DNA from 2 places in the Rhizobium oryzihabitans genome. Region 2 is predicted to be linked to the other one. Evidence: predicted binding sites of a transcription regulator. Region 2 holds the regulator's gene; the other holds the start of a gene.
The links. The regulator PhoB, encoded in region 2, activates phosphate uptake and scavenging genes when phosphate is short. The targets are predictions, from matches to a motif close to TGTCATNNANCTGTCAT.
Positions count from the first base shown of each region.

Region 1 (3,408 bases), 1.6 Mb from region 2:
GCACAGTGATGAAGAGCGCCGTTCTGGCGCTTCTTTTTTTCACCTTCGCAGGCGTCGCCCAAGCCCAGCAGCAGAATTTCAGATCCGAGCCGCTGACGATCGAAAGCGCCGCCGGGAAAAGCCATGACTTCGTTGCGGAACTTGCCCTCAACAACGCCCAGCGCGAACAGGGGCTGATGTTTCGCAAATCAATGCCACTTGAAAACGGCATGCTGTTCGATTTTGGCCAAGAGCGGGACGTGGCTATGTGGATGAGGAATACCCTTATTCCACTCGATATGCTGTTCATCGCCCGGGACGGCCGAATCACCCATATCCACGAAAACGCGGTTCCCCATTCGGAAGCGATCATCAGCTCCCGCGGAGTGGTAAAATTTGTGCTTGAACTGAATGGCGGCATTGCGAAGCGTTATGGCATCAAGCCTGGCGACATGGTGCGCAGTGCTCAGATCGGCAACCGGAAATAACATTGCCGCGTTATGGTGTCTGAAAAAGCCGGACGACGTTTCGCCCGGCTTGCAGAATATCAGTATACCGGCTCGATATGGCTCAAAATCCGGCAATTGGAGATGGAGGCGGCAAGGTTGATGGCAATATCGATCGCCTCGACCGAATCGGCCGTGCCTTCCAGATAGATCACGTCATTTTCGACGATTGCGGAAATACGCGACTTCTCAAGTCCCGTTTCGAAGGCCAGGGCAGAGGTGATCGCCTGACATACGCCAGCCATGCGGTCTCCGAAGAAGCTTTCCTGAATGCCTGACAAATTGAACATATGCGTTCTCCTTCTTATGGACATTACAACGCGCCAATAGCGGTTTTGTTCATCTCCGGTTCATCATTTCGTTCATCTTCCATTCATCTTGGAAAATTGGAACCCCCTGACCGATCACATTTTAGGTGATCGGGAACCATTTCGTGAGGCGAGCATTTCGCGCATGGGAGAGAGAACAGCCTGAAAGGGACATGAAACAGGGAGGAGAATGACATGCTGATAAACAGAACGGAGCCGTGTCACCACGCCTCGTGGATGAAGCCGGTAGCGATCCATCTGCCGCTTTGCGTAGCGGTGGAGATTTACAGCCCTCTGGTGGCGCTGGACATGTTGATGTACCGCTGGCCCGAGGAACATGGCCCGGAATATGAGGAAGCGCGCAGGAACTGCCTCGATGCGATCGCCGGAAAATGCGATATCGAAAAAGCGCGGGAATCGTTTCTCGTCGCAAGCAGTCACGCGCATATCCTGAACATCCACTAAGGTTCGTTAGCTGCGATGATGACTTTGCCCTTCTTCACGAAGGGCTTTTCTTTGCCGCCGGATCGGTGCTGCGGCGCCGTTTCCCGCACCGCGCACCCTGCCCGCCTGCCGATGATGACATGTAACTGTCACTCAAACGTTATAATCGGCAGGAACGAATTCCATGGAATCGATTGGCGCAAATCGCCGAAAGCTTGGGAGTGGAACTGGCCAGCATGGAAACTGTTTTTGCCCTTTGCGCAATTCTGCTCCTCGCCTTCAATCTTCTCGGGATTGTTCTCGCCGGCTGGCGCCTGACAAGACGTGACACGGAAAACGCACTTGTTCGGCAAAAACCGCCGGTCTCGCTGGTAGTGCCGCTGCGTGGCGTGGAAAACTTCACACCGTTGACACTCTCGCGCGCCTTTGAGCTCGACTGGCCGGATTACGAGCTGCTGTTCTGCGTTGCCGACGAACTCGATCCCGTGATCGAGGAAGTGCGCAAAGCCAGCGCCGCCTCGCCTGCGGTTTCAGCGCAATTGCTCATCGGTGATGACCGCATCAGCGCCAATCCGAAACTGAACAATTGCGTGAAAGGCTGGCGCGCCGCCCGCCACGAATGGGTCATTCTGGCCGATTCGAACGTGCTGATGCCGCCATCCTATATCGCGACCATGATGTCAGCCTGGCGGCCGGATAGCGGGCTTGTCTGCTCGCCGCCGCTCGGCTCCCGCCCGACGGGCTTCTGGGCCCATGTCGAGTGCGCTTTCCTCAACGGCTCACAGGGCCGCTGGCAATATGCGGCCGAAGCGATCGGCATGGGTTTTGCGCAGGGCAAATCGATGTTGTGGAACAAGCCGTTCCTGGAAGAGCATGGCGGCATTCGCGCGCTTGCCGCTGAAATCGCCGAGGACGCCGCCTCGACGAAGCTGGTCAGAAATGCCGGCCGCAGCGTGCACCTGGTCTCCGCCCCCTTCGAACAGCCGCTCGGCCAGCGTCATGCCGGCGAGATCTGGTCGCGGCAGACCCGCTGGGCGCGGCTGCGGCGCGTGACCTTCCCGCAATATTTCGCCCCGGAAATCCTCACCGGCGCGCTGCCCCCGCTCCTCTTCGCGCTCGCCGCCGCCCTTGCCGCGGACGTCGATCTTAGCGTCACCGCCATCGCCGTTCTCACCATCATGTACGGCCCGGAGCTGGCGCTCACAGCACTCAACCGGTGGCCGGTCTCTCTTTATACCCTGCCGGCCATGATCGCGCGCGACGTGATCATGCCCTTTGTCTGGGGGCGCAGCTGGATCGGCAGCGCGGTCGCATGGCGCGGCAATGTCATGACGATCGGCACAGCCGAGAGCACTTTGGCCGGACCATCAGCGGACTGAACGGAAGCTTTTCTTTTAAGGAGGTTGCGCCGACAAGCGGATATATTGCTTTAAATGGTCGGAGTGGAGAGATTCGAACTCCCGACCCTCTGGTCCCAAACCAGATGCGCTACCAGACTGCGCTACACTCCGCCGAGGCGATGGCTGGGGAATACACGGTTCACCCAAACTCCGCAACAGGGAAATTCATCTTTGTTCAGCCCATTCTCTCCATCGCCCAAAAGCGCCTTGGCGCCACGGGGCAGCAAAGCGATGGCAAGGGATAATCGTCTTGACTCTCACATGAAGTCGGTCCATTTCAAATTTCAGCGTTCCTGACACGATTTGGTTATTCTATTCAGGTACGTGAAGAGTAATCTGGGGTGTTGTGCCCCACCGCCCAACCGGAGCAGTTTCGACATGTCTGCGAAGATTTACCGCCCTGCAAAAACCGCCATGCAATCCGGCAAGGCGAAAACCAATGTCTGGGTTCTGGAATTCGACGCCGAAGTTCCGCGCAAGATCGATCCGATCATGGGATACACGTCCACCTCCGACATGAAGCAGCAGGTCAAGCTGACATTCGAGACGCAGGAACAGGCCGAAGCCTATGCGCAGCGCAAGGGCATCGAATACCGCGTCATCCAGCCGAAGGAAGCGACCCGCAAGGTGGTTTCCTATACCGACAATTTCCGTTTCAACCGCACCCAGCCCTGGACGCACTGAAACAAGACGACTTTAGACCGGAGCATCCCTGCCCGGCATGACGGCCCCTTAGCTCAACTGGATAGAGCAACTGCCTTCTAAGCAGTA
Region 1 is NZ_CP048632.1:192,502-195,909, reverse strand. Features, by position in the region: gene G3A56_RS01080 (DUF192 domain-containing protein) at 1-467, shown strand, start outside; gene G3A56_RS01075 (BON domain-containing protein) at 527-775, opposite strand; gene G3A56_RS01070 (DUF982 domain-containing protein) at 989-1,258, shown strand; gene G3A56_RS01065 (ceramide glucosyltransferase) at 1,474-2,616, shown strand; tRNA gene G3A56_RS01060 (tRNA-Pro) at 2,672-2,748, opposite strand; gene G3A56_RS01055 (ETC complex I subunit) at 3,016-3,321, shown strand; tRNA gene G3A56_RS01050 (tRNA-Arg) at 3,364-3,408, shown strand, end outside.
Region 1: a site for PhoB is predicted at 1,374-1,390, ahead of G3A56_RS01065 (ceramide glucosyltransferase). Genes of this name have one in related genera too.

Region 2 (3,408 bases):
ACCAATCCGGATGACCAGCGCACGCAGGATTACATCATGGGCCGCTTCGGCTGATCCCCGGCCGGCGCTTTCTCGAAACCGAACAAGACTGGTGCCTCTGCCGTGCCCGCTTCCGGGTACGCGCATGCAGGCCAAGCCGGAGGACTAGACCGTGACACAGACAACGACCCATTCGCATATCCTGTCCGCCTATGACGACGAATTGAAGTTTCTGACGCGCCGCATCGCCGAAATGGGCGGTCTTGCCGAGCAGATGTGCGGCGACGCCGTGCGTGCGCTCGTCAATTCCGATGCCGCACTCGCGCAGAAGGTCATTTCCGACGATACAATTCTCGACCATGCCGAACGCGAAATCGGCGACAAGGCCATCGTCACCATCGCCAGACGCCAGCCTGTGGCGGCCGACCTTCGCGAGATCATCGGCACCCTGCGCATCGCCGCCGATCTCGAGCGCGTCGGCGATCTGGGCAAGAACACCGCAAAGCGCGTCATTGCGGTTGCCGGAACCGGCGTGCCGCGCAAGCTCGCGCGCGGCATCGAACATCTGTCGGAGCTGGCGCTGGTGCAGCTCAAGGAAGTCCTCGACGTCTATTCCACCCGTTCCGCCGAGAAGGCCAATGCCATTCGCGAGCGCGACGAGGAAATCGACGCCATGTACACGTCGCTCTTCCGGGAGCTTCTGACCTACATGATGGAAGATCCGCGCAACATCACCACCTGCACGCATCTTCTGTTCTGCGCCAAGAACATCGAGCGCATCGGCGACCATGCCACGAATATTGCCGAGACGATCTATTACATGACCACCGGCAGCCAGCCGGAGGGCGAGCGTCCGAAGGACGACAGTTCCAACACCCTCGGTTCGGTGACCGAGTAACAGACAAGCAGAAGCTTGCGGAGTTCAATATATGGTGCCCAAGATTGCAGTTGTGGAAGACGAGGAAGCGCTGAGCGTCCTGCTTCGTTACAATCTCGAGGCTGAGGGATACGACGTCGACACGATACCCCGTGGCGACGAGGCGGAAATCAGGCTGCAGGAGCGTATTCCGGATCTTCTCATCCTGGATTGGATGCTGCCCGGCGTGTCCGGTATCGAACTCTGCAGGCGATTGAGAATGCGGCCGGAAACCGAACGCCTGCCCATCATCATGCTGACGGCGCGCGGAGAGGAAAGCGAGCGGGTTCGCGGTCTTGCCACCGGTGCCGATGATTATGTCGTCAAGCCGTTTTCGACGCCGGAACTCATGGCCCGCGTCAAGGCCATGCTGCGCCGGGCCCGGCCCGAGGTTCTGTCATCGGTGCTGAAATGCGGCGATATCGAACTCGATCGCGAAACCCATCGCGTTCACCGCAAAAGCCGCGAAGTTCGCCTCGGCCCGACGGAATTCCGCTTGCTGGAGTTCCTGATGACATCGCCGGGCCGGGTGTTTTCCCGCTCGCAATTGCTGGATGGCGTCTGGGGTCACGATATCTATGTCGATGAGCGCACTGTCGATGTGCATGTCGGCCGTCTGCGCAAGGCTCTGAATTTTTCGCACATGCAGGATGTTATCCGCACTGTGCGTGGCGCCGGATATTCGATGGAAGCCTGAGCGAAGCGGAGCCGATAGTTTCGCTGGCAACATGGTGCCGCAAAAAAGCAGGCCCGAAATCGGAAACGGTTTCGGGCTTTTTCTATATCAACATCCACAAAACTCAATGCCATTCTCCGTTTTCACGGAGGATCGGCAGCCAGTTGAAACCAGGATCGAAGGGTGACGCCCAATCGCGAGGGAGTGGCAAGGGTTCGGCGCGCTGTCATCAAGCTGACCGCGGAGCCGGCCTGTTTTTCGTCATAAAAAAAACGGGCCCGAAGGCCCGTAATTTTGAGTGTTGAAATGCGTGCCGCAACACTCAAGCCTTGCGGCGCTCGCTCACCGGCTGGTAGGCGAGTTTCGCATGGAACTTGCAATAGGGCGAAGATTCCAGCGCTTCACAACCGCAGAAATGGAAGTCGTCCTTCAGCGGATCGCCAACCGGCCACTTGCAGGTGCGCTCGGTCAGTTCCGTCAGCGTCAGGCGACGGGAAATCGGCGTGACAACGTTTTTGGAAGGAACGTAATCGAGAACCTGTGCGGTCTCGATGTCGATCTCCTCGTGCAGCGCCGTTGCCGCGTTCGAACGGGTGAGAACCCGCGCCGGGGCTGCGTTGGCGCGGCCTGCGAAAGTCGTCGTGCGCGGAGCAGGTGCAGCGGTGCGCTTGGGCGCGGAACGTGCCGAAGTGACCGGACCGCCAGCCTTGACGCGCCCCGGCAGGTTGAGACGATGGACCTTGCCGATTACGGCATTGCGGCTGACACCGCCCAGCTGCGCTGCTATCTGGCTGGCGCTAAGCCCTTCGGACCACAATTTCTTGAGTTTTTCGACTCGCTCGTCTGTCCAGTTCATGCCGCTTCTCCGCTTGTCGCGTGTATTTTCGGCAGAATCCCTCTCCGTCTCGCGGGCGTGCCGCAAGCGTGGTTTCCGCCGGATTTTTGGTGACTAGTTCCGCCGCAATGCAGTCTAGTAATTAGCGATTAACCTAGTGCCACGCAGAGTCCGTGGCAAGAGTCGGGGAATCATCTGGAATCGATTTTCCGGTTTTCCCCAACTTGCTGGCGAGTTGAGTCTGAAAGGCAACACCTTGGGGCTCACCGGCCGCCACCTACTAGGGCTTGAGAAGCCCGGGAAACGCGGACTTTTGTTGACATCGGCAAACGAAGTGACAATAGTGCCCCTGCCGCCGCGAGGCGGCATTTTTGATTTTCAGGCGAGGGATAACCCTTGAAGCCTATTGACAACCGTTGACAGCGCATCTGCGCAAGGAGTGATACAGCCATGGCCGAAGCCGCCGCGCCATTGTTTGATACGTTTTCCAGAGCCCCCTGCGCTTTGAGCGCGGTGAGGGCGTCTGGCTGTTCACGGAAAGCGGCGAACGATATCTCGATTTTGCGGCCGGTGTCGCCGTCAACTCGCTGGGCCATGCCCATCCGCACCTTGTGGATGCGATCAAGACGCAGGCCGAGAAGGTCTGGCACGTCTCGAACCTCTACGAAGTGCCGGGACAGGAAAAACTCGCCAGGCGCCTGACGGAAGCGACTTTCGCAGACAAGGTGTTCTTCACCAATTCCGGCGCGGAAGCACTGGAATGTGCAATCAAGACCGCGCGCCGTTATCACTATTCGAAAGGCCATCCGGAAAAGTTCCGTATCGTCACCTTCGAAGGCGCCTTCCATGGCCGTACGCTTGCGACGATCGCCGCCGGCGGCCAGCAGAAATATCTCGAAGGTTTCGGTCCCAAGGTCGAAGGTTTCGATCAGGTGCCGTTCGGCGATGTCGATGCCCTGAAGGCAGCCATCACGGCCGAGACGGCCGCACTTCTGATCGAGC
Region 2 is NZ_CP048632.1:1,764,390-1,767,797, reverse strand. Features, by position in the region: gene pstB (phosphate ABC transporter ATP-binding protein PstB) at 1-54, shown strand, start outside; gene phoU (phosphate signaling complex protein PhoU) at 152-877, shown strand; gene phoB (phosphate regulon transcriptional regulator PhoB) at 909-1,592, shown strand; gene G3A56_RS09350 (GcrA family cell cycle regulator) at 1,894-2,427, opposite strand; partial or broken gene G3A56_RS09345 (acetylornithine transaminase) at 2,857-3,408, shown strand, end outside.